DNA from 4 places in the Bradyrhizobium sp. NBAIM14 genome. Region 4 is predicted to be linked to each of the others. Evidence: predicted binding sites of a transcription regulator. Region 4 holds the regulator's gene; each other region holds the start of a gene.
What was found. Region 4 encodes PhoB, which activates phosphate uptake and scavenging genes when phosphate is short. Its sites were predicted from a motif close to TGTCATNNANCTGTCAT; they were not measured.

Region 1 (7,467 bases), on a different contig from region 4:
GCCCTTGAACTGGTTGACCATCTGGCACTCGGTCAGCTCGATCGCCCCGAGCGGCACGGCAAAGCCGACATCTTCCGCGACAAATTCGACCTCGACCTCGCCGAAACGGATCTCGCCGACGAAGGGATGGTTGCGGCCGTAGCCGCGCTGGGTGGAATAGCCCATCGCGAGCAGAAAGCCTTCGTCACCACGCGCGAGGTTTTGCAGGCGCAAATCACGGTCCGCGGGGAAATTCAGCGGCTCGCGGGTGAGATCGCCGACGCTGGCGCCGTCCTCGGCTTCCGGCGATGCTTCGATCAGCCCGTCGCGGCCGAGAATGTCTGTCACGCGCGGCGTCGGCGCGGTGGAGGCTTCGGCCGCAGCCGGCCTCTCCGGCACAAAACCTTGGGCGAGCGATGGATCGAGCAGGCGGTGCGTGTAGTCGAAGGTCGGCCCCAGGATCTGGCCGCCGGGAATGTCCTTGAAGGTCGCCGACACCCGCCGCTGCACCCGCATGGTGCCGGTGTCGACGGGCTCGCTGGCACCGAAGCGCGGCAGCGTGGCGCGGAAGGCGCGAACCAGGAAGATCGCCTCGATCAAATCGCCGCGCGCCTGCTTGATCGCAAGCGACGCGAGCTCGCGGTCATAGAGCGAGCCTTCGCTCATGACGCGATCGACGGCCAGGCCGAGCTGCTCCGAGATCTGGTCGAGCGTGATTTCCGCAACGCTCTGGTCGCCGCGCCGCTTATGCGCGAGCAGGCGATGGGCGTTCTCGATGGCGCGTTCGCCGCCTTTGACTGCGACATACATGCTTCTAGCTTCCCTTGCTCACGATTCGCGTTGTGCGGGGGATCGCGACCACAGCGTCATCGGCGACCAGCACCACATCGATGCCGCGCGGAAACAGCGCCTCGTTGATATGCAGGCGCTCGAACAGGTCGAAAGGCTTGATCGACGCCTGCAGCGTGGCGACACCGTCAATGCCGGGGCCGCGCAGTTCGAAGCTGCGCCCGGCGGCGAGGCTGTCGACCTGGATGACCACCGTGGTCGAACGGTCCGGATACTCGCTGGTGCCGAACGCGAAGCGCTCGAGCGCAGGCAAGGCGCCGCCGTCACTGATGAGCGCGAAGGAAGCGATCGACGAATCCTGCACGACCGGCGCGCCGGTGTGGAACTTCAGCCACTTCGTCACGTCCGCGCTTTCCGCCATCCGTGCGTCGAGCCAGAGCGGCGTGTCGTGGTCGAACAGCGTCAGCGCGATCGCGGCGGTGCCTCGCATCATCGTATCAGGCGCGCCCGCCATCGGAACGATGCGCTGGACCGAGCCCGGCCGCGCCATGGCGTCCATGACCGAGCGAAAGGTCGATTGCGCCGACAGCACCTTGTCGGCGAAACCGGGCGGCAGCTCCGCAATCGTGGTCATGATCTCACCCCTCACCGCGCACCATGGTGTAGAAATCAACCTTCGTCGCGGCGGCCGCTGCCGCCGCCTGCTTGCGCCTGACCATAAGCTGCTCGCGCAACGGCGCGATAACGTCGCGCTCCACCGCTCCGCCGAAATCGCGGGACTGCACCAGCGCATCGCACAGCGCGATCAGCCGCGCCTTCTCACCGTCGCGGCCGAGCGTGTAGCCGAACCCGACCTCGCCGCTCGCAAGCCGCACCGCGGCGCGCGACACCGTCGCTTCGCCGAGATTGAACGGCGCGCCGTCGCCGCCGACCCGGCCGCGCAGCATGACGAGGCCGTTCTCGGGCGTGCGCAGATCCTGATGGTCCGGGAGGGCCAAGTTGCGGAGGCGAGCGGCGATCTCGCCCGCCTCCGCGTGCGCCAGCACCGCCATTGCGGCCTTGCGCTGGGCTTGCTGGTCGTTGTGCTGGGTCACTTGGTCCATCGAACCTTCTACAGAACTTGCCGCACCGAAGTTGTCTATGATAATAGACAACTTCATACGGACGCGCCATGACTGTTTCGTGACAATGCTGTGATTTCTGGAGTAGGGTTTCCCGCGACATGAGCATGCAGGACACAGCCTCCTCGGGCGTCGCGCTATGGCGCCTCGTGGCCGATGGCATCGAGCGCGGCATCGCCGACGGCCGCTTTGCGGCCGGCGACAAATTGCCGGGCGAGATGGAGATCGCCGAAACCTATCGCGTCAACCGCCACACCGTGCGGCGCGCGTTGGCAGCCCTCGCCGAGCGCGGCCTGGTGCGCGCCGAGCGCGGCAGCGGAACCTATGTCGAGGCGCAAAAGCTCGCTTATCCCTTGCGCTCGCGCACGCGCTTCTCCGAGATCGTCGGCGCCGATGGCCGCGAACCGCATGGCCGGCTGATCGAGGCGACCGATGACGTTGCGACGCGCGAGCTCGCACGAGAGCTGGGATTGAAGACCGGCGCGCCGCTGGTGCGGATCGAGGCGATTCGCCTCGCCGACCGCACCCCGATCTGTGTTTCCACCACCTGGCTCTCGGCTGACCTGTTCCCGGATGCAGGCGCCGTGTTCGCGGCAACGCGCTCGATGACGAAGCTGCTGGAGCATTTCGGCGTCCGCGATTATCGCCGTGGCGCAACGAGAATCACCGCGGGGATTGTCGACGCGAGCGACGCCGCACGGCTCGACCTGGCGCTGGGGCGGCCGATCCTGGTGGTCGACGCCACCGACCACGATCTCACGGGCAAGCCGCTGGTGACGAAGCACTCGCGCTTTGCGGCAGAGCGGGTGGAGTTTTTGGTGGAGAACGCTTAGATCAGAGCGTTTTCCAGCGAAGCCTGCCCTCGGACTTGATCCGGGGTGGAAACGATTTGCGTCGAGAAAACGCGTCAGAACAAAAATCAGAGCTCCGTTCCGATCCAATCGGAACGGATAAGACTGCAGCACGACGTTAGGCGACCGTCCGCTTGCCGATGATCGCGAAGCGCAGCTTGCCGGAAATCCAGTCGATCGACGATACAGTTACCAGGATCAGCAGGATCAGAAACGATACCTTCTGCCATTCCAGCACCCGGATCTGTTCGGCAAGCTGAAGGCCAATGCCGCCAGCGCCAACGATTCCGATGATCGTCGCCGATCGCGTATTCGACTCGAAATAGTAGAGCACCTGGCTCAGCAAGACCGGGAACACCTGCGGCAGCAATCCGAAGCGGACGCTGTGGAGATGGTTGCCGCCCGATGACCGAACGCCTTCCGCGGGGTTCTTCTCGGCGACCTCGATCGCTTCCGAGAACAGCTTGCCGAACGTTCCGAAATCGCTGCAGATCACGGCCAGGATGCCGGCAAACGGCCCCAGCCCCACGACGCCGACCCAGATCAGTGCCCAGATCAAAGTGTCGACTCCACGGATGGTATCGAGGCCACGACGCGTCAATAGGCGGATGATCCGGTTTGCAACCACGTTGCGCGCCGCCAGCAGGGATACCGGCAGCGCGAGCAGCGCGCCGCCCAGGGTGCCGAGAAACGCGATCGACACCGTCTCTCCGAGCGCATGCAGATATTTCAGAACCTCCGCCCAAGAACCCGGGTTGGGCGGCAACATGAGCTGGACGAATTCGCCCAGCCTGACCATGCCCAGGGAGAGCCGATTAAAGGGAATATCGAGCTGGACGATCCCGAACAGGAACAGCCCGACCGTCCCGCCGACGAGTATTGCGATCCTTCCCCGCTGCCACCAATCGGTCCGGAAGACGTCGGGATACCGATGGGCAATGCCGGCCCGGTTTTCAAAACTGAAGGAGCTCATCGGGTGCTTCCCTCCAGCCCGAGCAGGCGGTGTCGCAACCGTTCCGTCAGGAAGTCGATCAACATGACGGTAAGGACGATGAGCAGCAGGATGGCGCTGACGTCGGTGAAGTAGAACTTGCGAACCGCCTCGATCAGATCCTGGCCGATCCCGCCGGCGCCGACGAAGCCCATCACGGCCGCGCCACGCACGTTGATCTCGAACCTGAGCAAGGCATAGCTCACGAAGTTCGAGAGGACCTGAGGCAACGCGCCGAACCGAACAACCTGAACCCAGCTGCCCCCGCTTGCCGCCACCCCTTCGACCGGCTTGCTGTCGATGTTCTCGACAACCTCGGCGAATTGCTTGCCCAACGCTCCGGCGGTATGGATTGCAATCGCCAGAACGCCCGGCAGCGGCCCGAGACCAAAGGCCAGCACGAAGATCAGGGCAAACACGATCTCCGGCACGGTCCTGAAAAACTCCAGAACGCGCCGGGTGACGAAAACAGTCGTTCCTGATTTCACGAGATTGGCCGAGGCGAGGAAGCAAAGCGCAAAACCGCACAGCGCACCCGAGAGGGTGCCCATATAGGCTATCAGCAACGTATCCCCGAGAAGCCGTGCCCAGCGCGGCAATCCCCACAGCCACTCCGCCAAATCGCTCCATGCGGTCGCGAACGAAAATTTGGGTGCGATGCTGAGGAAATAGGCCGGGAAGCGCCAGAAATTCTCGACAAAATTTCCGAGACTGACCTCGCCCATCCAGCCCGCGGCAATGGCAACGGCGATCAGGACGGCGGCACCGAGCCATACGCGGCGGCGCTTGGCGGCAATTGCGGCCGCATAGCGATCGCCAAGCTCACGCAGCCTGGCTTCCGGAAATTCGGGAACTGCTGTTCGCATGGGATGTTCGCGAGAGCCGACGGGCAGATCTTGCGATCTGCCCGACTTGTCCAACGCTTCGTTTCCCTCAGGATTTCTGCTTGCGAATGCTGTCGACAAACTTGGTCAGTTCGATCACGGCGTCATACGCCTTGTGGTCGACCTCGACGTAGGGCAATTGCTTCCCCTCGTAAATCTTGTCGAAAGCCGCCTTGTCCTTCACCGCAATTTCCAGCACTGCTTTCTTGATCGCCGCCTTGAGGTCGTCAGGCAGGCTGCTGAGATAGGCCATCGGCGAGTTCACGATCTGCTCGGACTTCATGATGATCTTGAAATCAGCGGCCTTCGCCATGCCCTTCCGTTCCATCCGGAGCAGGTTCGATTCCTTCTCGTCGTTCCACCAGTTGAACGCCGCGTCGCAGGTGCCCTGGGAAAGCCCGATCACCGCGTTTTCATGGCTCCCCGAATAGACCACCTTGGCGAAGAACTTTTCCGGGTCGATGCCCATCTTGTTCATCGCGAAACGCGGCACGTTGTTGCCGGAAGTCGAATTGGGATCGACGAGGCAGAGGTTCTTGCCTTGCAGGTCCTTAATGTCCTTGTAGCTCGAATCGCTTTTGACATAGAGAACCGAGTAATAGCCTTTGGTGCCGTCGCCGTTCACCTCGATCGCGAACGGTTCGACCTTCGCGCCAATGATGTAGGCACGCGCGTAGGACGCCGGGCCGTACATCGCAATGTGAATGTTTCCTGCACGCTGACCTTCGATCACCGCGGCGTAGTCGTTGGCGATGCGCAGCGTGACCTTGGTTCCAAGCTCGCGGGACAGGTACTCCGTCAGAGGCGTCCAGCGGTTGGTGGTGCCGGAGGCATTCTCGTCGGGGACTTTTGCGAAGATCAACTCAGGATATTTTGCCTTCCAGTCCTGCGCCGCAGCGGCTGAAACTGAAAATGCCAGGGCCGCCGCAGCGGCAACGATCGTACGACGGTCTATCATGACGTCTCCCATTTCAAGGTTATGAAACTGTCGAGTTCCGGCTCTACGACCAGGCTCGATTTAAAGAAGCAGCGATCAGGCCACGGCAACCGTGCGGAGGGCAGGAACTGCCGTGCCGACCGATGCATCCGCGGGCGCAACATCCATGACTTCATTCGCCTCGAGATCGTACAGCTCGCGCGCGATATGATCGGTCAAGGCCGCCGGCGCGCCGTCGAACACCACCCGCCCCGCGGCCATCCCGATCAGGCGGTCGCAATAGCTGCGGGCGAGATCGAGCGAATGCAGGTTGCAGAGCACGGTGATACCGAAATGCTTGTTGATGCGCAGAAGCGCATCCATCACGATCTTGGTGTTGCGGGGATCGAGCGAGGCGATCGGCTCGTCGGCAAGGATAATGTCGGGCTGCTGAACCAGCGCCCGCGCGATCGCCACGCGCTGCTGCTGACCGCCCGAGAGCTGCTCGGCGCGCTGGGCCGCGATGGCAGCCATGTCGAACTGCTCGAGCGCCGACATCGCGATGGCCTTGTCTTCTTCGGGCCAAAGCTGCAGCAGCGACCGCCATGTCGGCACCGTCGACAGCCGCCCCATCAGCACATTGGTGAGGACGTCGAGCCGGCCGACGAGGTTGAACTGCTGAAAAATCATCGCCGACCGCGCACGCCACTGCCGCAGCTCCTTGCCGCGCAGCGCGGTGACGTCGACGCCTTCGAACAGGATGCGGCCTTCGGAGGGCTCGGTGAGGCGGTTGATGGACCGCAGCAATGTCGACTTGCCGGCGCCGGATCGCCCGATCACCCCGACGAAGCCGCCAGGGGAAACTTGAAACGAAGCATCGTCCACAGCGGCCTTCGCGCCGAAGCGACACGTCAGACCTTCAACCACCAGCATCGAGGGGCTCCAGAGTAGCTGGAGCCAACCGCTAACGCCCGTGGTTAACACTTGTGTGACAAGGCTGCTGCAGTGCGGCCATCCTACGCACGTCATCCCCTGTCATCTCATTGTCACGACACCGTCATCCGGCCGCTCGAAGAAAGACTCCCGCCCTCGCACTTCGGATGCAACATGGCCAAAGCTCTTTCGGTTCAGCCGACCGTCGATCCCTCGGCCAAGCTGCATGAGACCAGGCTTGGCGCCTACACCGAAGTCGGCGCGCGCACGATCCTGCATGAAGTCGCGATGGGCGATTATTCCTATGTCGTGAACGATGCGCAGATCACCTACGCCACCATCGGAAAGTTCTGCTCGATCGCGGCGATGACCCGCATCAATCCCGGCAACCATCCGATGCATCGCGCCACTCAGGCGCATTTCACTTACCGATCCAGCGCCTATTTCGAAGGTGAGAGCGACGATCTCGAGTTCTTCGACTGGCGCCGCCGGCATCACGTTCATATCGGCCATGACGTCTGGATCGGCCATGGCGCGATCGTGCTGCCGGGCCGCAACATCGGCACCGGCGCGGTGATCGCCGCCGGCGCGATCGTCACCAAGGACGTGCCGGCCTACAGCATCGTCGCCGGCAATCCGGCCCGCATCGTGCGGCGGCGATTCTCGGAGGAGATCGCCGGACGGCTTGCAAGGCTTGCTTGGTGGGACTGGGATCACGACAAGTTGCGCGAGGCGCTGCCCAATTTCCGCAAGCTCGGGATTGAAGATTTCCTCTCGGCATACGAAGCAAAAGCGAGCTCACTCGCCAATTCTCCTGCCAGCAAACGAAGCGCGGTCGCGTGACAGACATATTCATCGAAGGCGGCCGGGCCCTGATCGGCGCCGAGCTCGTCGAAACCTCTCTTCTCGTCTCCGGAACAGACATTGCAGAGGTCGATGCTTCTCGCGGCCGGGCGCGGCTGGCACTGGATGCCCGTGACCTGCTGGTGCTGCCCGGCATCGT
Region 2 (7,467 bases), on a different contig from region 4:
GCGCGCTGAAGGAAGGCGTCACCGCGACCGACCTCGTGCTCACCGTGACGCAGATGCTGCGCAAGCTCGGCGTGGTCGGCAAGTTCGTCGAGTTCTTCGGCCCGGGCCTTGACCACCTCTCGGTCGCCGACAAGGCGACCATCGCCAACATGGCGCCCGAATACGGCGCGACCTGCGGCTTCTTCCCGGTCGATGCCGCCGCGCTCGATTATCTCAAGACCTCCGGCCGTGCCTCGGCCCGCGTCGCGCTGGTGCAGGCCTATGCCAAGGCCCAGGGCCTGTTCCGCACCGCCAAGTCGCCCGACCCCGTGTTCACGGAAACGCTGACCCTCGACCTCGGCGACGTCGTGCCGTCGATGGCCGGGCCCAAGCGTCCCGAAGGCCGCATCGCGCTGCCCACCGTCGCGGACGGCTTCTCGCTCGCACTCGCCAGCGAGTACAAGAAGGCCGAGGAGCCGGCCAAGCGCTTCCCCGTCGAAGGCAAGAACTTCGACATCGGCCATGGCGACGTCGTGATCGCCGCGATCACCTCCTGCACCAACACCTCGAACCCGAGCGTGCTGATCGGCGCCGGCCTGCTCGCGCGCAATGCGGCTGCGAAGGGCCTCAAGGCCAAGCCGTGGGTGAAGACCTCGCTCGCCCCCGGCAGCCAGGTGGTCGCGGAATATCTCGCCAATTCCGGTCTGCAGCCCGATCTCGACAAGGTCGGATTCAACCTGGTCGGCTTCGGCTGCACCACCTGCATCGGCAATTCCGGTCCGTTGCCCGAGGAGATCTCGAAGTCGATCAACGACAATGGCGTCGTCGCGGCCGCCGTGCTCTCCGGCAACCGCAACTTCGAAGGCCGCGTTTCGCCGGATGTGCAGGCGAACTACCTGGCCTCGCCGCCGCTGGTGGTCGCCTACGCGCTCGCGGGCAGCGTCACCAAGAACCTCGCCACCGAGCCGCTCGGCGAGGGCAAGGACGGCAAGCCGGTGTACCTGAAGGACATCTGGCCGACGACCAAGGAGATCAACGCCTTCATGAAGAAGTTCGTGACCGCGTCGATCTTCAAGAAGAAGTATGCCGACGTGTTCAAGGGCGACACCAACTGGCGCAAGATCAAGACAGTCGAGAGTGAGACCTATCGCTGGAACATGTCTTCGACCTATGTGCAGAACCCGCCCTACTTCGAAGGCATGAAGAAGGAGCCGGAGCCGGTCACCGACATCGTCGAGGCGCGCATCCTCGCCATGTTCGGCGACAAGATCACCACCGACCACATCTCGCCGGCCGGCTCGATCAAGCTCACCTCGCCCGCCGGCAAATATCTCAGCGAGCACCAGGTGCGTCCGGCCGACTTCAACCAGTACGGCACGCGTCGCGGCAATCATGAAGTGATGATGCGCGGCACCTTCGCCAACATCCGCATCAAGAACTTCATGCTGAAGGGCGCGGACGGAAACATCCCCGAGGGCGGCCTGACCAAGCACTGGCCCGACGGCGAGCAGATGTCGATCTACGACGCCGCGATGAAGTACCAGGAAGAGAAGGTGCCGCTGGTGGTGTTCGCGGGTGCCGAGTACGGCAATGGCTCCTCGCGCGACTGGGCCGCCAAGGGCACGCGCCTGCTCGGCGTGCGCGCCGTGATCTGCCAGAGCTTCGAGCGCATCCACCGCTCCAACCTGGTCGGCATGGGCGTGCTGCCGCTGACCTTCGAGGAAGGCACCTCCTGGCAGTCGCTTGGGCTAAAGGGCGACGAGAAGGTGACCATCCGCGGCCTCGTCGGCGACCTCAAGCCGCGCCAGAAGCTGACCGCGGAGATCGTCTCCGGCGACGGTTCGCTGCAGCGCGTTTCGCTGCTCTGCCGCATCGATACGCTGGACGAGCTCGACTACTACCGCAACGGCGGCATCCTGCACTACGTGCTGCGCAAGCTCGCGGCGTAAACGCGGATTTGTGAATGATGGCTCACTGCGAAGTGAGTAGAAGCCTTAACGAAGGCGGCCTATCAAAGGCCGCCTTCGCGCGTTTGCGGTACGCTTCAGATGGGCCCGCCCGGCGGAAAACCTCCCTTTGGACGGTGGCCCGGATGGATGAATGTACCGCGCCCCGTAAGACTACGGTGACCATCCGGCGATAAGATTTCCCTCTGAGAGCAACGGTGTGCGGCGTTCGACATGACGACAATGACGGCTTCCCATCTGATTCCACGTTGGTCCGGCGCCCTCTGGTCGGGAGCTCTCGGCATATGTGCGATCATCGCCGTCATTCGTCCTGCCGAAGCTGAACCCCGCGCCGTCGTCGAATTGTTCACCTCGCAGGGCTGCTCCTCCTGCCCGCCCGCCGACCAGATCATCGGCGATCTCTCCAAGGACCCCTCCGTCATCGCGCTGAGCATGCCGATCGATTATTGGGACTATCTCGGCTGGAAGGACACGCTGGCGGATTCGCGCTTCTCTGCACGGCAGCGTGCCTATTCGCGCATGCGCGGCGACCGCGAGGTCTACACGCCGCAGGTCGTGGTCAACGGCTCCACCCATGTCATCGGCAGCGATCGCACCGGCATCGAGAACGCGATCGGCAAGACCGACAAGGGCACTGGCGTGATGAGCGTGCCGGTGACGATGTCGCTCTCGGGCAAGCAGATCAACGTGTCGGTAGCCGCAAGCAAGGAGCCCACGGTCTCGCGCGGCGAGGTCTGGATCTGCTCGATCGCGAAGTCGGTGCCGATCGCGATCACCCGCGGCGAGAACAAGGGACAGCAGGTCACCTATCACAACGTGGTGCGCAGCCTGCTCAAGGTCGGCGACTGGACCGGCCGTCCGGAGAGCTGGACGGTGCCGATCGAGAACCTCACGCGCGACGGCGTCGACGGCGCGGTGGTCTACGTCCAGGACGGCAGCCGCGAGAGGCCGGGCCCGATGCTGGGTGCGGCCTACACGTCGCTGCATTGAAGCAGGCAGAACGTCTCAGCAATTGATGCTCGTCATTCCGGGGCGCGCCTCTTGGCGCGAACCCGGAATCCATTTCTCAGCTTGTGTGATGGTAAATGGATTCCGGGCTCGCGCTTCGCGCGCCCCGGAATGACGGCAGACCGGAAACATCTCGGCACAAACAAAAAAGGACCAACTTGCGTTGGCCCTCCTTGTCGTGCGTACAGACCCGATCCTGTTCGACCCCGGGGGGCTGGGGGCTGAGGAATCCGGAACCGAAAGGACCGGGTCAACGCACGTCACCCTTTTCGCAGTGCAGGGCGGCAGGCGGTTGGCGGAAAAGCGGCGATACTATGATTCCTGCTAACGATCCCGTGACGGTTTGCCGCGACGGAGTTCCACCCTTGCGTGGGCCCTTATGCGACGCCGATTCGATAGGTCGAGCCCCTTGCGATGCGGAACGGTTGGCGCAATCATGCAATTGTCACGAACGCGGTTCCGGGACGATCTTGGCGGACGCGGGTAGCCGTGCGATGAGGAGGCGCTTCCCATGAGTCTGACGTCGGAGGATGCCGATCCGAGCGAGCAGCGCGCGGCGGCGCGTCCTGCCGCGGCGCATGCGCAGCCGAACCGGGTGACGTTCAACCGGCTCGAGCTGCACCGGATTCTCAATCTCTACGGCCGCATGGTCGCCGACGGCGAATGGCGCGACTATGCCATCGACTTCCTGAAGGACCGCGCCGTGTTCTCGGTCTATCGCCGCGCCTCGGAAGTGCCGATCTATCGCATCGAGAAGGACCCGCGCCTCGCGCGCAAGCAGGGCATGTACAGCGTGATCTCGGCGACCGGCCTGATCCTGCGTCGCGGCCACGAGCTCGAGCGGGTGCTGCTGGTGATCGATCGCAAACTGGCGGTGGTGTAGACGAACCATCGATCGTCATTCCGGGGCGCGACGAAGTCGCGAGCTGGTGCGCAATTGCGCACCCGAGAATCCATCCCTCCACCGCCCCTGCCGTTCAATGGATTCCGGGTTCGATGCTGCGCATCGCCCCGGAATGACGGATGAACTACTTCCCCGGCACCGTGCTTGCGCCCTCGCCGAGGTCGCGTTGCATCATCACGGTGTCCAGCCAGCGGCCGAATTTCAGCCCGACACTGGGATGTGTGCCGATCATCTTGAAGCCGCACCTTGTGTGCACGCCGATCGACCCGGCATTGGCGGAATCGCCGATGACAGCGATCATCTGGCGAAAGCCGCGCGCTTCGCATTCGACGATCAGCCGTTCCAGCAGCATTGAGCCGACGCCGCGGCGGTGGAAGGACGGATCGAGATAGATCGAGTTCTCCACCGTGAAGCGATAGGCGGGCCGCGGCCGGTAGGCGCCGGCATAGGCATAGCCGGCCACGCGGCCGTCCAGCATGGCGACGAAATAGGGATAGCCGCCGTCGATCAGCGCGCGATAGCGGCGCGTCATTTCCGAGAGGTCGGGCGGCTCCAGCTCGAACGTCGCCGTGCCCTCGCGGACGGCCTGCTGGTAGATGGCGGTGACGGCGGGGAGGTCGGCCTCGGTGGTGGGCCTGATATCGGGTGCGGACATGGGGGAAGGATAGAGCGTTCCCTGAGGGGCCGGAAGAGGCTGCGCTGCCTCCACACCCGTCATTGCGAGCGCAGCGAAGCAATCCAGAAATGCATCTGCGGAGGGGCTCTGGATTGCGTCGTCGCATCGGCGCAAAATTGCTGCGCAATTTTGTCGCGAGCTCCTCGCAATGACGGGGAGAGGCCGTACCCTCAAAACAAAAACCCCGGCCTTTCGGCCGGGGTTCGTGTCCGTTCTCTCGTCTCAGAGCTTACTCGCGCTGGCCGAGGAGCTGCAGCAGCAGCGTGAACAGGTTGATGAAGTTCAGGTACAGCGACAGTGCGCCGGTGATGGCCGAACGCTCTGCGACGTCACCGCCGGCCGAGGCATAGCCGTAGATGTAGTCGTTCTTCAGCCGCTGGGTATCCCAGGCGGTCAGGCCCGAGAACACCAGCACGCCGACCACCGACACGATGAACTGCAGCATCGAGCTGGCCAGGAACAGGTTCACCAGGCTGGCGAGAACGATGCCGATCAGGCCCATGAACAGGAACGAGCCCATGCCGGTCAGGTCACGCTTGGTGGTGTAGCCGTAGAGGCTCAGCGCACCGAAGGTCGCCGCGGTGATGAAGAACACCCGCACGATCGAGGTGTGCGTGAACACCAGGAAGATCGACGACAGCGAGATGCCCATCAGCGCCGCGAACACCCAGAACAGGATCTGGGCGGTCGAGGGTGCCAGACGGTTGATGCCCGCCGAGATCACGAACACCATCGCGAGCGGCGCCAGGATGAACAGCCACTTCAGGGGGCTGACGAACATGGCGTAGCCGAACGGTGTCAGGAACACCTTGCCGACGCGGACGGCGTCCGCCGTCGGAACGTCGGTCACGGCGGCCATGTAGACGCCGAGCGCGGCAAGGCCGGTGATGGCCAGGCCAATGCTCATGTAGTTGTAGATGCGCAGCATATAGGCGCGCAGGCCGGCATCGACCGTCGCGGCGTCAACACGCCCGGCGGCCCTGCCGAAAGGAGAAGCGTAGTTACGGTCTAGGTCCGACATGGTCGAATTCCCGTTGGTTGGTCCGGTCCGGCACGAGGGTCGCCATGCCGCCGGTTCGTCAAATTCTATCTCGGAGACCGCTGCCAGCCGACTGAATTTTGGCTCACAATCGGGACTCCGAACCCATCCGATATGTGGGAAACTAACACATTCGCCGCAACCTTCCACGCGCGGCTGAATGTCGCCCTCGGCGTCAATCCTGACGCGAAGCTGACGGGGTAGCGTGGTTAATCGCGGAAACCGGGCCGATTCCGGGCAGCTCGATCAGCCGCTACATTTTGTCACAAATTTCGCAACACCGTCGCGGGCTTTTTGTTCAATGCCAGCAGCGTGCCGGCAAGCCCGAGCCCGACGGTCACGACCAGCGCGGCGGCGACCACGCCGGCGGCGCTGCCGGCCTGCCAGACGAAGCTCAGCGTCATCAGCCGCGTCACGATCAGCCAGGCCGCGATGCTGCCCGCGATCACCCCGAACACCGCGGTGGCAAGGCCGATCAGCAGGTATTCGAGGGCATAGGCGCCGAGCAGCCGCAGCCGCGTCGCGCCGAGGGTCTTGAGGATTACCGCATCATAGACGCGGTGGCGGTGGCCGGCGGCGAGCGCCCCGCCCAGCACCAGGATCGCCGAGATCAGCGTCACGGCGCTGGCGCCGCGGATCGCCAGGGCCAGATTGGTCACCACAGAGCCGACCGTCTCCATCACCTCGCGCACGCGCACGCTCGTCACCATCGGATAGGCGTCGGCGACCTCCTTGATGATCTTGCCGTCGCCCGCCGCCTTTCCGCCCGCTTCTGTCAGCGTCGCGATATGGGTGTGCGGCGCGCCCTTGAAGGCGTTGGGCGAGAACACCAGGACGAAATTGATGCCGAGACCCTGCCAGTCGATCGTGCGCAAATTGCTGATCTTGGCCGGAATGTCGCGGCCGAGCACGTTGACCACGACCTCGTCGCCGAGCTTGAGGCCGAGCCCGTCGGCAATCTTCTTCTCCAACGAGACCAGCGGCGGGCCGGAATAATCGGCGCGCCACCATTCGCCCTCGACCACCTTGGAGCCCTTCGGCAGCTCGGCGGTGTAGGTCAGGCCGCGATCGCTCTGCAGCACCCATTCGGAATCCGTGGTCGGCTTGAGCTCCTCGGCGCGCACCCCGCGCGCGGCGACGATGCGTCCGCGCAGCATCGGCACGTCCTCGATCCTGGCGCCGGGGGCGATCTGGCGCAGATAGCCATCGAACTGCTCGGCCTGCGCGCTCGGAATGTCGATGAAGAAGAACGATGGCGCCTGGTCGGGGAGCGCCGCCAGGAACTGCCGGCGCAGATTGCCGTCGATCTGGGTGATGGTGACGAGCACGGCGAGCCCGAGTCCCAGCGACAGCACGACGGACGGCGTCAGCGCGCCCGGCCGGTGGATGTTGGCGATCGCAAGCCGCAGCATCGGCAGCCGCGTCCGTGGCAGCCGTCGTGCGATCGTCATCAGCAGGGCGGCGATGCCGCGCAGCAAGGCGAACACGACCACTGAGGAGGCCACGAACACCGCGGCGATGCGCCTGTCGAACGACAGGCCGATCACGACCGCGATGAGGAGTGCGATCACGACGGCCATGAACACGAGATAGCTCGCGCGTGGCCGGTGCCATTCGGAGCTGATGGTGTCGCGGAACAGCGCGGCCACCGGCACGTCGTGCACGCGCGCGAGCGGCCACAGGCCGAAGGCGAGCGCGGTGAGGAGGCCGTAGAGGAAGGACAGCGCGAGCTCGTCGGTGTGCACGGCCGGCACCACCGGCAGCGGCAACAGCTTGCCGAACAGGCCAACGATCGCAAAGGGCATCGCGGCGCCGAGCGCCAGGCCGATCACGGACCCGATCGCGGCCAGCAGGACCACTTGCGCCAGGTAGATGCCGAACACGTCCCGGCCGG
Region 3 (7,467 bases), on a different contig from region 4:
CCGGGATCGTGATCACCCAGGCATAGACGATGGAGCTTGCGACGTTCCAGCGCACGGCCGAGACGCGGCGGGCGGCGCCGACGCCGACGATGGCGCCGGTGATGGTGTGGGTGGTCGAGACAGGAACCCCGAGGTAGGTCGCCATGAACAGAGTCACCGCGCCCCCGGTCTCGGCGCAAAAGCCCTGCATCGGGGTCAATTTCGTGATGCGCAGGCCCATGGTGCGGACGATGCGCCAGCCGCCCATCAGCGTGCCCAGCGCCATCGCCGCCTGGCACGACAGCACCACCCAGAACGGCACCGAGAACTCGCTGCCGAGATGGCCCTGCGAATAGAGCAACACCGCGATGATGCCCATGGTCTTCTGCGCGTCGTTGCCGCCATGGCCGAGCGAATAGAGCGAAGCGGAGACGAATTGCAGGATGCGGAAGGCGCGGTCGACCGCGAACGGCGTCGAGCGCACCGAGGCCCAGGACACGATCGCAACCAGCGCCATTGCGAGCAGGAAGCCAACCAGCGGCGACAGCACGATCGCCAGCACGGTCTTGGACAGGCCGCTCCACACCGCGGCCGAAATACCGGCCTTGGCCAAGCCGCCGCCGACGAGCCCGCCGATCAGCGCGTGCGACGACGACGATGGAATGCCGAGCGCCCAGGTCACGAGGTTCCAGACGATGGCGCCGACGAGGGCTGCGAAGATCACCTGGGCGTCGACGACCGCAGGATCGATGATGCCGGTGCCGATGGTCTGGGCGACGTGCAGCCCGAACACCAGGAAGGCGATGAAATTGAAGAACGCGGCCCAGAACACCGCGAATTGCGGTCGCAGCACGCGGGTCGAAACGATGGTCGCGATCGAATTGGCGGCGTCGTGCAGGCCGTTCAGGAAATCGAACAGCAGCGCGACGGCGATCAGGCCGACCAGGACGGGAAAAGCCAACGCAGCATCCACGGCGGCCCTGCCCTACACTTGCTCGATGACGATGCTGTTGATCTCGTTGGCGACGTCGTCGAAGCGGTCGGCGACCTTCTCGAGATGGTCGTAAATCTCGACGCCTACGATGAAGTCCATCGCATTGCCGTCGCGATGCTTGAGGAACAGCTCCTTCAGGCCGATGTCGTGGAGATCGTCGACACGGCCCTCGAGCTTGCCGAGCTCCTCGGTGATCGCGGTCAGCATGGCGACGTTCTTGCCGATCTCCTGCATCAGCGGCAGCGCACGGCCGACCAGATTGGCGCATTCGATCAAGAGTCCGCCGATCTCGCGCATCGGCGGCTCGAAACTGCGCACCTCGAACAGCATCACGGCCTTGGCCGTCTGCTGCATCTGGTCGATGGCATCGTCCAGCGACGTGATCAGGTTCTTGATGTCGCCGCGGTCGAACGGGGTGATGAAGGTGCGGCGCACCGCCGTCAGCACCTCGCGGGTGATATTGTCGGCGTCGTTCTCGAACTGGTTGACGCGCTGGCAATAGACCGGCGTCTCCTCGCCCCCGTTGAGCATGCCCTGGAGCGCGACCGCGCCCTGGATCACGGTCTGGGCATGGCGGTCGAACAGGTCGAAGAACCGCTCTTCCCTGGGCAGGAACGCACGAAACCATCGCATCATGGGGACAAACTACCGGTTGGAAAATGGTCAGGCCCGCAAGGGCTGTCACAAAACTGTCATAGACCATTTTCGATCCGCGCGCGTGTCGCCTCACGCCCGCGGAGCCGGATCATCCACCGCTTTCATGCATCAATGAAACTGATGCAATACCAGTTACTTAGAGCGATCGCCGGAAGTAATGCGCGATTTCGCCGACGACGCCGCGGCGGAAGGTGAGCACGCAGACCACGAAGATCGCGCCTTGGATCACCGTCACCCACTGGCCGAAGCCGGCCAGATATTGCTGCATGGCGATGATCACGAAGGCGCCGACCACGGGACCGAAAACGGTGCCGAGCCCGCCGACCAGCGTCATCAGCACGACCTCGCCCGACATCGTCCAGTGCACGTCGGTGAGCGAAGCGTTCTGCGCCACGAACACCTTCAGCGCACCGGCAAGTCCGGCGAGCGTCCCCGACAGCACGAAGGCCAGGAACTTGTATTGGTCGGTGCGGTAGCCGAGCGAGATCGCGCGCTGCTCGTTCTCGCGGATCGATTTCAGCACCTCGCCGAACGGCGAGTTGATGATGCGGAAGATCAGGAGGAAGCCGGCGAGGAAGCCGACCAGCACGACATAGTACAGCACCGTCGGCTTGGACAGATCGAGCACGCCGAACATGCGTCCCTGCGGGATGCCCTGGATGCCGTCCTCACCATGGGTGAACGGGGCCTGGAGATAGATGAAGTACAGGAGCTGCGACAGCGCCAGCGTGATCATCGAGAAATAGATGCCCTGGCGTCGGATCGAGATGTAGCCGGTGACGATCGAGAGCACGAACGCCGCGGCGACGCCGACGAGAATGCCGAGCTCGGGCGGCAGCGCCCAGACCTTCAGCGCATGCGCGCTGCAATAGCCGGCCGTGCCCAGAAACATCGCGTGGCCGAACGACAGCAAGCCGCCATAGCCGACCAGCAGATTGAAGGCGCAGGCGAGCAGCGCAAAGCACAGCGCCTGCATCACGAAGAACGGATAGACGCCCGTGAACGGCACCGCTGCGAGCAGCAGCGCCATCACTGCGAATACAATCATCTCGTCGCGCATTGCGCGCGGGGTCACAGGAAGCGTGTCGTCCGTCAGGGTTGTCATCTCAGGCCGCCCTTCCCGTCAATCCCGTCGGCTTCACCAGCAGCACCAGCACCATCAGCACGAACACGACGGTGTTGGAGGCCTCGGGGTAGAAATACTTGGTCAGGCCCTCGATCACGCCGAGCGCAAAGCCGGTGATGATGGAGCCCATGATCGAGCCCATGCCGCCGATCACCACCACCGCGAACACGACGATGATGAGGTCGGCACCCATCAGCGGCCGCACCTGGTTGATCGGCGCCGAGAGCACGCCGGCAAGCGCGGCAAGGCCGACGCCGAGACCGTAAGTGAGCGTGATCATGCGCGGCACGTTGATGCCGAAGGCACGCACCAGCGTCGGATTTTCAGTGGCGGCGCGCAGGTAGGCGCCGAGCTGCGTCTTCTCGATGAGAAACCAGGTCGCAAGGCACACCGCCAGCGAGAACACGACGACCCAGCCGCGGTAGATCGGCAGGAACATGAAGCCGAGATTCATGCCGCCCCTGAGCTGCTCGGGAATGGCGTAAGGCAGGCCCGAGGAGCCGAAATAGTTCTGGAACACGCCCTGCACGATCAGCGCGATGCCGAAGGTCAGGAGCAGGCCGTAGAGATGATCGAGCCCGGTTAGCCATTGCAGCATGGTCCGTTCCAGGATCATGCCGAAGATGCCGACGATGATCGGCGCCAGCAGCAGCGCCCACCAATAATTGATGCCACCAAGGTTCAACAGGAAATAGGCGACGAAGGCGCCCATCATGTAGAGCGCGCCGTGGGCGAAATTGATGATGTTGAGCATGCCGAAGATGACGGCAAGCCCGAGACTGAGCAGCGCGTAGAACGAGCCGTTGATCAGTCCCACCAGTAGCTGAGCGTAGAGAGCCTGCATCGATCCCGCACCCGGTCCCTTCTATTCCTCAAAGACAGGCCGGCGCCGTTGCGCGCCGGCCCGCATCGTTCACCGTTACTTCTTCACCAGCGGACAGGCGCTTTCCGACAGCGGCCGGAAGGCCAGGTCGCCGGGGGTCGTGCCGATCAGCTTGTAATAGTCCCAGGGGCCCTTGGATTCCTCGGGCTTCTTGACCTCGAACAGATAGGCCGGATGCAGCTTGCGACCGTCCGCACGGATCGTTCCCTTGCCGAACAACGCATCGTCGGTCGGCATCTCCTTCATCTTGGCGACCACCTTGGCCCCGTCATGCGGATTGCCGCCCATCGCCTCCAGCGCCTTGAAGTAGTGCAGCAGGCCCGAATAGACGCCGGCCTGCACCATCGAGGGCATCGCCTTGTTCTTCATCCGCTCGGAAAAGCGTTTGGAGAAGGCGCGCGTGCCGTCGTTCATGTCCCAATAGAAGGTCTCGGTGAAATTCAAGCCCTGCGCCACCTTCAGACCGAGCGAGTGCACGTCGGTGATGAAGAGCAGCAGACCCGCAAGCTTCTGGCCGCCCGAGACGATGCCGAACTCGGACGCCTGCTTGATGGTGTTGGTGGTGTCGCCGCCGGCATTCGCCATGCCGATGATCTTGGCTTTGGAGGCCTGCGCCTGAAGCAGGAAGGACGAGAAGTCAGCGGTATTCAGGGGATGCTTGACGTTGCCGATCACCTTGCCGCCCGACTTCACCACCACCGCGGCGGTGTCGCGCTCGAGGGCATGGCCAAAGGCGTAGTCCGCGGTGAGAAAATACCAGGTGTCGCCGCCCGCCTTCACCAGCGCCTGCCCGGTACTGTTGGCCAGCATATAGGTATCATAGACCCAGTGGACCGTATTCGGCGAGCATTGCGCGTTGGTGAGATCCGACGTCGCCGCACCTGTGTTGATCAGGATGGAATTCTTCTCTTTGACGATATTGTTCACCGCCAGCGCAACGCCGGAGTTCAGGACATCCATGAAGATGTCGACCTTCTCGACGTCGATCCATTGCCGAGCAATCGTGGAGCCGATGTCGGGCTTGTTCTGATGGTCGGCGGAGATCAGGTCGAGCTTCCAGCCCTTGGCAGCGAGCCCGGAATCCTCGATCGCCATCTGTGCGGCGACGGTCGAGCCGGCGCCACCGAGATCGGCATAAAGTCCTGAATTGTCGGTCAGCACGCCGATCTTGATGTTCTTGTCCTGCGCGACCGCGCCGCCTGCCGCGCCGAGCGCCAGGGCCGTCCCGAGCAACATTGCCGAAATGCTGTGCTTCATAATCCGACCTCCCAATATTCCTTTGATAGTTACTCTCGATCGTCCGGCCTGCTCGGCTACACACCGAGATAGGTGTGGAGCTTGTCCATGTTGGCGGCAAGCTCCGAATTGGAAAACCCGTCAATGATCTTGCCGTGCTCGACTACGTAATAGCGGTCGGCGACGGTGGAAGCGAAGCGGAAGTTCTGCTCGACCAGGAGGATCGTGAAGCCCTCCTTCTTGAGCCGCGCAATGGTATGGCCGATCTGCTGGATGATGACGGGTGCAAGACCCTCGGTCGGCTCGTCCAGCATCAGGAAGCTCGCGCCGGTGCGTAGGATGCGCGCGATCGCCAGCATCTGCTGCTCGCCGCCCGACAGCTTGGTGCCCTGGCTGTTCAGCCGCTCCTTCAGGTTCGGGAACAGCTCGAAGATCTGGTCGAGCGGCAAACCGCCTTCGCGGACAACCGGCGGCAGCATCAAATTCTCGCGGACGTCGAGGCTGGAGAATATGCCCCGCTCTTCCGGACAGAAGGCGACGCCCATGCGCGCGATCTTGTCGGAGGTCGCGCGGATGATCTCCTGGTTGTTGAACTTCACCGAGCCGGTGCGCTTGCCGATGATGCCCATGATCGACTTCAGCGTCGTCGTCTTGCCGGCGCCGTTGCGCCCGAGCAGGGTGACGACCTCGCCCGCGTTCACGTCGAAGTTGATCCCGTGCAGGATGTGAGACTCGCCGTACCAGGCTTCCAAGTTGCGGACTTGCAGGATGTTCCCGCCAGTCGCAGCCCTGGCCGGAGCCTCGGCGATCGCTGTATCAGGCATGACCGGCTCCCAGGTAAGCTTCCTTGACGCGCTCGTCCTTGGTGAGCTCGGAGTAGTGGCCTTGCGCGAGCACCTGCCCGCGCGTCAGCACGGTGATGATATCGGAGAGGTTGGCCACGACGCTTAAGTTATGCTCGACCATCAGGATGGTGTATTTCGCGGAGATGCGCTTGATCAGCGCCGCGATCTTGTCGATGTCCTCGTGGCCCATGCCGGCCATCGGCTCGTCGAGCAGCATCATCTCCGGGTCGAGCGCCAGCGTGGTCGCAATCTCAAGTGCACGCTTGCGCCCATAGGGCATCTCGACTGCCGGCGTGTTGGCAAACTCGTTGAGGCCGACATCGTTCAACAGCTCGCGCGCGCGGTCGTTGAAGCGGTTGAGCACCGACTTGGAGCGCCAGAAATCGAACGAAGAGCCATGCTGGCGCTGCAGCGCGACACGGACGTTCTCGAGCGCGGTGAGATGGGGAAACACCGCCGAAATCTGGAACGAACGGACCAGCCCCATGCGGGCCACATCCGCCGGCGCCATCGCGGTGATGTCCTGCCCTTTGTACAGGATTTTCCCGGCCGACGGCTTGAGGAACTTGGTCAGAAGATTGAAGCAGGTCGTCTTGCCGGCCCCGTTCGGGCCGATCAACGCATGAATGCTCCCACGGCGAACCTTGAGCGCAACGTCGCGGACGGCGAAGAAGCCCGCGAACTCCTTGGTCAAGCCTTCCGTTTCGAGAATGAACTCATCGGCCAAACAGTTTTCCCCCTGCCCGCGCGCGGCGCGTGGCTGTCCTTGTTGCTTCGGCTGTCCGGAGGACTTGCAGCCCACCGGGGCGCCGCCTCCGGGCGCGGAATATGCCGGAGGTGACGGGGGTTAGGCAAGGCGGAAAGCTGAGCAGGTCAGGCCTCCGGCCGGGGTACAAATGCTCCCTTAGTCGCAGAGGTCGATGTCGTGCCTGCCCGGCCTTTCCGGTTCGCAAGGCACCGGCCATCAAGCCGTCGTTAACGGTCTTTCGTCTCCCGCGCCAGCCTTCATCGAAAATTTTCCCGCAAGCCCGATCATCCCAGGGTTTTCACGCGCGGAGAATATTGTCTTGGATTTTGCAAGCGCCGCTCCCTCCGTCGTCAAGTCGATCCGCCAGCGTGATCTCCTCAACACGTGGCTGCGACTTTATGCGCGCCAGCAGATCGCTCCCGCGATCTGGGAGTATCAGCCCGCGCGGCTCGAGGAGGAGCTGTCGGATCTCATCTATTATACGGTGGAGCTTTCGACGCCGACGCCGCGTCTGGTCATCCAGAGCGAAGGCACGCGCATCTCGCGCGCCTATGGGCATACCGGCAAGGGCGTTTCGCTCGATGATTACGTCGGGCCGCGGCTCGCACCATACGTGATGCCGATCTATCATGAATGCGTCGCGCGCGGCCTTCCGATCTACAGCGTTGCCGACGTCGACGACGCCTATGGCCGAATCGTCGCGTATGAGCGGCTGCTGCTGCCGTTCCTGACCGACGGCAGGGTCAGCCACGTCATCGCGTCAGTAAAGACCTTCTGCGAGGACGGCGGCTTCGAGATCAAGAATCTGATGCGCGGAAATGACGCGCTGCCGCGCCCGAAGCTGCGGGCCGTGATCGATCGCGAGCTGTTTCATCGCGCCCCCGGCCGCATCGCACCCGCCGATCCGGTCGAGTTCTCGGACCAGCCGGGCCGCGCCATCTCCAACGAGATCATTGAGCTGAACTAGCCGTCAGCGCGCCTTGCCGCCGACCTCCTTGG
Region 4 (7,467 bases):
TTCGGCCCGGGCATCGCGCCGGAGCACCTGCCGCGGCTGACCGAGCGCTTCTATCGGGTCGACGTCGGCGACAGCCGCTCGCAAGGCGGCACCGGGCTCGGGTTATCGTTGGTGAAACATATCCTTAACCGTCATCGCGGCCGCCTTTTGATCGAAAGCGTGCCCAGGCAGGGCGCCACCTTCACCGCCTGTTTTCCCCAGATCAAGACTCCGGCTTGATCGGAAACGCAAGCAATTTCAATTGCTTGGTGTCGTCATCCAACTGTCACGAAACCTTCGTAAAAGCACAGCCGACCGCCCCTAAAGCGGCGGCGCGGGGAGCGCGATCGGGCGCGGATGGCGCTTCGCTCCCCTGTATGGAGACCAGCATGAATTTCCTCAAAACCATGGTCGCTGCCGGCTTGGTCGCCGCATCGACGACGGTAGCCTTTGCGGCCGACATCACCGGTGCCGGCGCGACGTTCCCGTTCCCGATCTATTCGAAGTGGGCTGACGCCTACAAAAAGGAGACCGGCAACGGTCTGAACTACCAGTCGATCGGCTCGGGTGGCGGCATCAAGCAGATCCAGGCCAAGACCGTGACCTTCGGCGCCACCGACGCGCCGCTCAAGGCCGAGCAGCTCGAGAAGGACGGCCTCGTCCAGTGGCCGATGGTGATGGGTGCCATCGTCCCCGTCGTCAACATCGAGGGCGTGAAGCCGGGCGAGCTGGTGTTCGACGGCGAGACCCTGGCCAACATCTATCTCGGCAAGATCACCAAGTGGGACGATGCCGCGATCAAGAAGCTCAATCCCAACGCGAAGCTGCCGTCAGAAGCCATCACCGTGGTCCGTCGTTCGGACGGCTCGGGCACCACCTTCAACTTCACCAACTATCTCTCCAAGGCCAGCGCGGACTGGAAGAGCAAGGTCGGCGAGGGCACCGCGGTCGAGTGGCCGGTCGGCGTCGGCGCCAAGGGCAACGAGGGTGTGTCGGGCAACATCAGCCAGACCAAGAACTCGATCGGCTATGTCGAATACGCCTATGCCAAGCAGAACAAGCTCACCCACACCGGTCTCGTCAACAAGGCCGGCAAGCCGGTGCAGCCGACCGTCGAGGCCTTCCAGGCGGCCGCCTCCAACGCCGATTGGTCCAAGGCTCCCGGCTATTACGTCATCCTGACCGAGCAGCCCGGCGAGAAGTCCTGGCCGATCACGGCGGCGACCTTCATCCTGATGCACAAGTCCGCCACCGACAAGGCGGCCGCGCAGGAAGCGATCAAGTTCTTCCGCTGGGCCTTCAAGAACGGCGGCAAGATGGCCGAGGAGCTCGACTACATTCCGATGCCGGACAGCGTCGTCCAGCAGATCGAGAAGACCTGGGCTGCCGAGATCAAGAGCTAAGGCGCTATATGTGTCCCGGACACGGTTCCGGGACGCTGCAAGATCTCCGCTCCGGATCGGCCTCCTGCCGCATCCGGAGCGCGCCACCAACAACAAGCGTACATAAAACGGGTATAGGGGATCGGCGTGGCTGAGATGGCTGTTGAGAGCAATGTGATTGATGCTGCCGGTCCATATGATCGCGCCAAGGCCTTGAGCGCGTTCAAGCTCGGCGACGTCACCTTCTACTGGATCACGCGGTTGTCCGCGATCTCGGTGCTGCTGATCCTCGGCGGCATCATCATCTCGCTGATCGTCGGCGCCTTACCGGCGATCCAGGAGTTCGGCATCTCCTTCCTGTGGACGCAGCGCTGGGCGCCCTCGGCCGATCCGCCGGTGCTCGGCGCGCTCGGGCCGATCTACGGCACGCTCGTCACCTCCTTCATCGCGATGCTGATCGCCATTCCCGTCGGTCTCGGCATTGCGATCTTCCTCACCGAGCTCTGCCCGCAATGGCTGCGCCGCCCGATCGGCATGGCGGTCGAGCTGCTCGCCGGCATCCCCTCGATCATCTACGGCATGTGGGGCTTCTTCGTGCTCGGCCCGTTCCTGGCCAACACCTTCCAGCCTTTCATGATCAGGGTGTTCGACGGCGTCCCCGTGCTGGGCGCGATCTTCGCAGGGCCCCCGTCCTATCTCAGCCTGTTCAACGCCGCGCTGATCCTCGCCATCATGGTGCTGCCCTTCATCACCTCGATTTCGGTCGACGTGTTCAAGACGGTGCCGCCGGTGCTGAAGGAAGCCGCCTACGGCGTCGGCTGCACCACCTGGGAGGTCGTCCGCAGCGTGGTGATCCCCTACACCCGCGTCGGCATCATCGGCGGCGTCATGCTGGCGCTGGGCCGGGCGCTCGGCGAGACCATGGCGGTGACCTTCATCATCGGCAACTCGTTCCGGATCTCCTCGTCGATCTTCGCGCCGGGCACGACGATTTCGGCGGCGATCGCCTCCGAATTTGCCGAGAGCGACGGCCTGCACCAGTCCGGCCTGATCCTGCTCGGCCTCCTGCTGTTCGTGCTGACGTTCTTCGTGCTCGCTGCCGCCCGTTTGATGCTGCTGCGCCTCGAAACCAAGGCCGGGAAGTGAAGCCATGAACCCGATCTATTCGCGCCGCCGCCGCTGGGACATCGTCATTCGCGGCCTCTGCATCGCAGCCGCCGCCTTCGGCGTCACCTGGCTCGCGCTGATCCTGGTCACGCTGCTCTACAACGGCTTGGCCGGGCTCAACCTCCAGGTCTTCACAGCTGACACGCCGCCGCCCGGATCGACCGAGGGCGGCCTGCGCAACGCCATCGTCGGCTCGTTGATCATGACCGTGATCGGCGTCGGCATCGGCGCGCCGCTCGGCCTGTTCGCCGGCACCTATCTCGCCGAGTACGGCCGCAACGACAAGCTGACCTCGGTGATCCGCTTCATCAACGACATTCTCCTGTCGGCACCCTCGATCATCATCGGCCTCTTCATCTATGGCGCGGTGGTGGTGCCGATGCGCGGCTTCTCGGCGATTGCGGGCGCGCTGGCGCTTGCCGTCATCGTGATCCCGGTCGTCGTGCGCACCACCGAAGACATGCTACTGCTGGTGCCGAATCCGTTGCGCGAAGCTGCCAGCGCGCTCGGCCTGCCGCGCTCGCTGGTGATCAAGCGCATCGCCTATCGTGCCGCGCGCTCCGGCCTCATCACCGGCGTGCTGCTGGCGACCGCCCGCGTCGCCGGCGAGACCGCGCCGCTGTTGTTCACGGCACTGTCGAACCAGTTCTTCAGCCTCGGCCTGAACAAGACGATGGCGAACCTGCCTGTCACCATCAACAACTTCGTGCAGAGCCCCTACGAGTATTGGAAGCAACTCGCCTGGAGCGGTGCGCTGTTGATCACCCTGACCGTGCTTGCCCTTAACATTGGCGCGCGCATCCTTGGCGCCGAGAGGACTGCAAAATGAGTGAAATGTCTGTTTCCGTCAGCGCACCGTCCGTTCATCCCGGCTCGCAGCCCCTGCCCGAGGCGCCCGCCAAGGTCACGGCGCGCAACCTCAACTTCTACTACGGCGACCACCACGCGCTGAAGAACATCAACCTGGCGCTCGGCACCAACCGCGTCACGGCGTTCATCGGCCCGTCCGGCTGCGGCAAGTCCACCCTGCTGCGCATCTTCAACCGGATGTACGACCTCTATCCGGGCCAGCGCGCCGACGGTCAGCTGTTACTCGACCATACCAACATCCTCGACCCCAAGCTCGACCTCAACCTGCTCCGCGCCCGGGTCGGCATGGTGTTCCAGAAGCCGACGCCGTTCCCGATGACGATCTACGAGAACATCGCCTTCGGCATTCGTCTCTATGAGAAGATCTCCAAGTCCGAGATGGACGACCGCGTCGAGAAGGCGCTGCGCGGTGGCGCGCTGTGGAACGAGGTCAAGGACAAGCTCAATGCCTCCGGCCTGTCGCTCTCCGGCGGCCAGCAGCAGCGTCTCTGCATCGCCCGCACCGTCGCGGTGCGGCCCGAGGTGATCCTGTTTGACGAGCCCTGCTCGGCGCTCGACCCGATCTCGACCGCCAAGGTCGAGGAGCTGATCCAGGAATTGTCCGAGAACTACACGATCGCGATCGTCACCCACAACATGCAGCAGGCGGCGCGCGTTTCCGACAAGACCGCCTTCATGTATCTCGGCGAGTTGATCGAGTTCGACGACACCAGCAAGATCTTCACGTCGCCGAGCGATCGGCGCACGCAGGATTACATCACCGGCCGGTTCGGCTGAGGAGACGGAACATGGGTTCTGAACATACCGTAAAGGCTTTCGACAGCGACCTTCAGGAGCTCACCCGCCTGGTCGCCGAGATGGGCGGCATCGCCGAGCGCATGATCGTCGATTCCGTCGACGCGCTGATCCGCCGCGACGTCGCGCTCGGCCAGCGCGTCGTCGCCACCGACGTCGAGCTCGACGCGCTGCAGAAGCGCATCGAGGAGCGCGCCGTGCTCACCATCGCCCGCCGCCAGCCGATGGCCGTCGACCTGCGCGAGATCGTCGGCGCGATGCGCGTTGCGACCGATCTCGAGCGCATCGGCGATCTCGCCAAGAACATGGGCAAGCGCGTCGCGGCGCTGGAGACGGATTTCCATCCGCTCAAGCTGTTCCGCGGCCTGGAGCACATGACCGACCTCGTGCAGCAGCAGGTCAAGTCGGTGCTGGACGCCTATGCCGCGCACGACCTGCCGGCGGCGATGGCGGTGTGGAAGGGCGACGAAGAAGTCGACGCCATCTGCACCTCGCTGTTCCGCGAGCTCCTCACCTACATGATGGAGGATCCGCGCAACATCTCGTTCTGCATCCACCTGATGTTCTGTGCCAAGAACATCGAGCGGATCGGCGACCACGCCACCAACATCGCCGAGACCGTGTTCTACATGATCGAGGGCCAGGCGATCACCGACAAGCGGCCGAAGGGCGACATGACGACCTTCGCCACGACGGTGCCGAACACCTGACGACTTAAGGAGCTACGACCACATGGGCGCACGCATTATGGTGGTTGAGGACGAGGAAGCTCTCACCGAGCTTCTTCGCTACAACCTCGAAGGCGACGGCTATGACGTCGAGACGGTGATGCGCGGCGATGACGCCGACACCCGCCTCAAGGAGCACATTCCCGATCTGATCGTGCTCGACTGGATGCTGCCGGGCCTGTCGGGCATCGAGCTGTGCCGGCGGCTTCGGACCCGGCCCGAGACCAAACAGCTGCCGATCATCATGCTCACCGCGCGCGGGGAGGAGAGCGAGCGGGTGCGCGGGCTTGCCACCGGCGCGGATGATTACATCGTCAAGCCGTTCTCGGTGCCGGAACTGCTCGCGCGCGTGAAGGGCTTGCTCAGGCGCGCGAGCCCCGAGCGCCTCGCCACCGTGCTCGCCTATGGCGATATCGAGCTCGACCGCGACAAGCGCCGCGTGGCGCGCTCGGGCCGGCCGATCGATCTCGGTCCGACCGAATATCGCCTGCTGGAGTTCTTCCTGGAGCATCCCGGCCGCGTGTTCTCGCGCGAGCAGCTGCTCGACAGCGTCTGGGGCCGCGACATCTACATCGACGAGCGCACCGTCGACGTCCATATCGGCCGCCTGCGCAAGCTGCTCAACCTTGGCCGCGAGCAGGACCCGATCCGCACCGTCCGCGGCGCCGGCTACGCGCTGGACGATCGCTTCGCGAAGGCTGAGCAGACGTAAGATCGGGCGAGTTGTTGGTTCTCGGCCGCGGCAACAATCTCGGTCGTGATCCCGGGGCGCGCGCAGCGCGAGCCCGGGATCTCAGCGCGAGCGCGCGCGCTCGTCGCGATCAGCCACAGGACGTGGTTTGGCGAAGACTCGGAGTGACCATCTCGCGCAACGATTGCGTTATGGATCCCCGCCTTCGCGGGGATGACACCGGAGTGATTGGGAGCCGTCATCGTGTGACGGCTGCAGCCTTGGCGATCAAGCTTGGCGATCAAAGCTTGGCGATCAGGAAATTCCGCAACCTCACCGCGTGCCCGGTTTCGGTGCTGCGCGACGGCGATCCGCTGCAGGCTGATAGGCCACGCGCGAATGCTGGGCACAATAGGGCAGGCCGGAGAGCGCCTTGCCGCCGCAGAAGAAGAAATCCGGGCTCGAGGGATCGCCGACCGGCCAGTGGCAGGTCGCCTCGTTCAATTCCAGCAGCGACAGCCGCTGGCTCATCGGCACCACGTTGTCGTAGGTAACCGGCTCGGCTTCCAACTCGACCTCGAAGGCCTGCGCCAGCGCGGTGTTGCCGCGCGCGACGGGGCGGGTCACCCGCATCATATGCTGCGCGGGCCGTGCCTTGCGCGGCCGCGGCGCTGCCGATGAAGGGCTCTTGGCGCGGCCGGACAGGCCGAGCCGGTGCACCTTGCCGATCACGGCATTGCGGGTCACATTGCCGAGCTCCGCCGCGATCTGGCTGGCCGAAAGTCCGGCCTCCCAGAGCTTCTTCAGCTGCTCGACGCGATCATCGGACCAGGTCAAAACCGTCATTGCACCCTTTCCCTCGCTGCGCGCCTGCCATCCTGGGGCCTTCGCAGCGAATGCTTTAGCCTTGAAAAACCCGTGCCGTCAGAATCCCTTAAGGCTCGCCGGGCGCGCTCAAGACGCCCGAACGTTTACGCCGGTACATGAGGACTTCTGGGATCAGAACTGCTGCACGAGATGTCGTATCTGACAGTCCAAACGCTACAATATGGCGTGACTCCCGCGCAAGAGTCCGCCGACTCGCTTCCACATGTTCCGTGGTGAAAAACCCGCAAAATCGGCACCGCAAGACTACGGAATCAGCGTTTCGCGAGGCTTTCCGGGCGGCATTGACACCCGTCTTGCCAGGCATAAGATAGTGCCACGTGCCGCCCTTAAAAGGCGGCACGTTTCGTTTTCCGGGGCCGGTCGATGGTGCGTCGCGCAATGCATGCCTCACACCGTCCGCAACATTCAAGTGACGTCATGACTAACAGCGCAGCGCCGCATTTGCTCCCCGTTTTCGCCAGGGCCGACCTCGGTTTCGAGCGCGGCGAAGGCTGCTGGCTGATCGCGACCAACGGCGATCGCTATCTCGATTTCACCTCGGGTGTTGCGGTGAATGCGCTCGGCCATGTCCATCCCGCGCTGGTCAAGGCATTGCAGGAGCAGGCGACCAAGCTCTGGCACATGTCGAATCTGTTCCAGAGCCCTGACGGCGAGAAGCTCGCAAGCCGCCTCTGCAATGAGAGCTTTGCGGACTTCGTGTTCTTCTGCAATTCCGGCGCCGAGGCGCTGGAAGGCGTGATCAAGCTGGTGCGCCACCATCACTTCTCCAAGGGGCATCCGGAGCGTTACCGCATGATCACCTTCGAGGGTGCCTTCCATGGCCGCACGCTGGCGACGCTCGCCGCCACCGGCTCTGCGAAATATCTCGAGGGCTTCGGTCCGCCGATGGACGGCTTCGATCAGGTGCCGCACGGCGACCTCGACGCCGTGAAGAAGGCGAGTGGTCCGCACACCGCCGGCATTCTCATCGAGCCGATCCAGGGCGAGG

Region 1: phnF (phosphonate metabolism transcriptional regulator PhnF) is a predicted target of PhoB. The motif match lies at 1,940-1,956, and genes of this name have one in related genera.
Region 2: I6F28_RS26420 (DUF2794 domain-containing protein) is a predicted target of PhoB. The motif match lies at 3,387-3,403, and genes of this name have one in related genera.
Region 3: I6F28_RS15145 (DUF47 domain-containing protein) is a predicted target of PhoB. The motif match lies at 1,653-1,669, and genes of this name have one in related genera.

What each region holds. Positions count from the first base shown of each region.
Region 1 covers NZ_JADYVQ010000007.1:181,178-188,644, forward strand. Annotated here, with positions in the region: gene I6F28_RS19580 (carbon-phosphorus lyase complex subunit) at 1-789, opposite strand, end outside; gene phnH (phosphonate C-P lyase system protein PhnH) at 794-1,402, opposite strand; gene phnG (phosphonate C-P lyase system protein PhnG) at 1,407-1,871, opposite strand; gene phnF (phosphonate metabolism transcriptional regulator PhnF) at 1,991-2,722, shown strand; gene phnE (phosphonate ABC transporter, permease protein PhnE) at 2,859-3,713, opposite strand; gene phnE (phosphonate ABC transporter, permease protein PhnE) at 3,710-4,597, opposite strand; gene phnD (phosphonate ABC transporter substrate-binding protein) at 4,665-5,573, opposite strand; gene phnC (phosphonate ABC transporter ATP-binding protein) at 5,649-6,464, opposite strand; gene I6F28_RS19620 (LbetaH domain-containing protein) at 6,639-7,307, shown strand; gene I6F28_RS19625 (alpha-D-ribose 1-methylphosphonate 5-triphosphate diphosphatase) at 7,304-7,467, shown strand, end outside.
Region 2 covers NZ_JADYVQ010000013.1:186,283-193,749, reverse strand. Annotated here, with positions in the region: gene acnA (aconitate hydratase AcnA) at 1-1,928, shown strand, start outside; gene I6F28_RS26425 (DUF1223 domain-containing protein) at 2,160-2,936, shown strand; gene I6F28_RS26420 (DUF2794 domain-containing protein) at 3,466-3,837, shown strand; gene I6F28_RS26415 (GNAT family N-acetyltransferase) at 3,983-4,513, opposite strand; gene I6F28_RS26410 (Bax inhibitor-1/YccA family protein) at 4,764-5,555, opposite strand; gene I6F28_RS26405 (ABC transporter permease) at 5,837-7,467, opposite strand, start outside.
Region 3 covers NZ_JADYVQ010000005.1:166,739-174,205, reverse strand. Annotated here, with positions in the region: gene I6F28_RS15150 (inorganic phosphate transporter) at 1-952, opposite strand, end outside; gene I6F28_RS15145 (DUF47 domain-containing protein) at 965-1,609, opposite strand; gene I6F28_RS15140 (branched-chain amino acid ABC transporter permease) at 1,767-2,735, opposite strand; gene I6F28_RS15135 (branched-chain amino acid ABC transporter permease) at 2,737-3,600, opposite strand; gene I6F28_RS15130 (ABC transporter substrate-binding protein) at 3,676-4,896, opposite strand; gene I6F28_RS15125 (ABC transporter ATP-binding protein) at 4,953-5,699, opposite strand; gene I6F28_RS15120 (ABC transporter ATP-binding protein) at 5,692-6,447, opposite strand; gene I6F28_RS15115 (hypothetical protein) at 6,788-7,435, shown strand; gene I6F28_RS15110 (ArsC family reductase) at 7,439-7,467, opposite strand, start outside.
Region 4 covers NZ_JADYVQ010000010.1:13,634-21,100, reverse strand. Annotated here, with positions in the region: gene I6F28_RS22610 (ATP-binding protein) at 1-219, shown strand, start outside; gene pstS (phosphate ABC transporter substrate-binding protein PstS) at 369-1,382, shown strand; gene pstC (phosphate ABC transporter permease subunit PstC) at 1,518-2,507, shown strand; gene pstA (phosphate ABC transporter permease PstA) at 2,512-3,357, shown strand; gene pstB (phosphate ABC transporter ATP-binding protein PstB) at 3,354-4,175, shown strand; gene phoU (phosphate signaling complex protein PhoU) at 4,187-4,903, shown strand; gene phoB (phosphate regulon transcriptional regulator PhoB) at 4,926-5,633, shown strand; gene I6F28_RS22575 (GcrA family cell cycle regulator) at 5,925-6,437, opposite strand; gene I6F28_RS22570 (aspartate aminotransferase family protein) at 6,897-7,467, shown strand, end outside.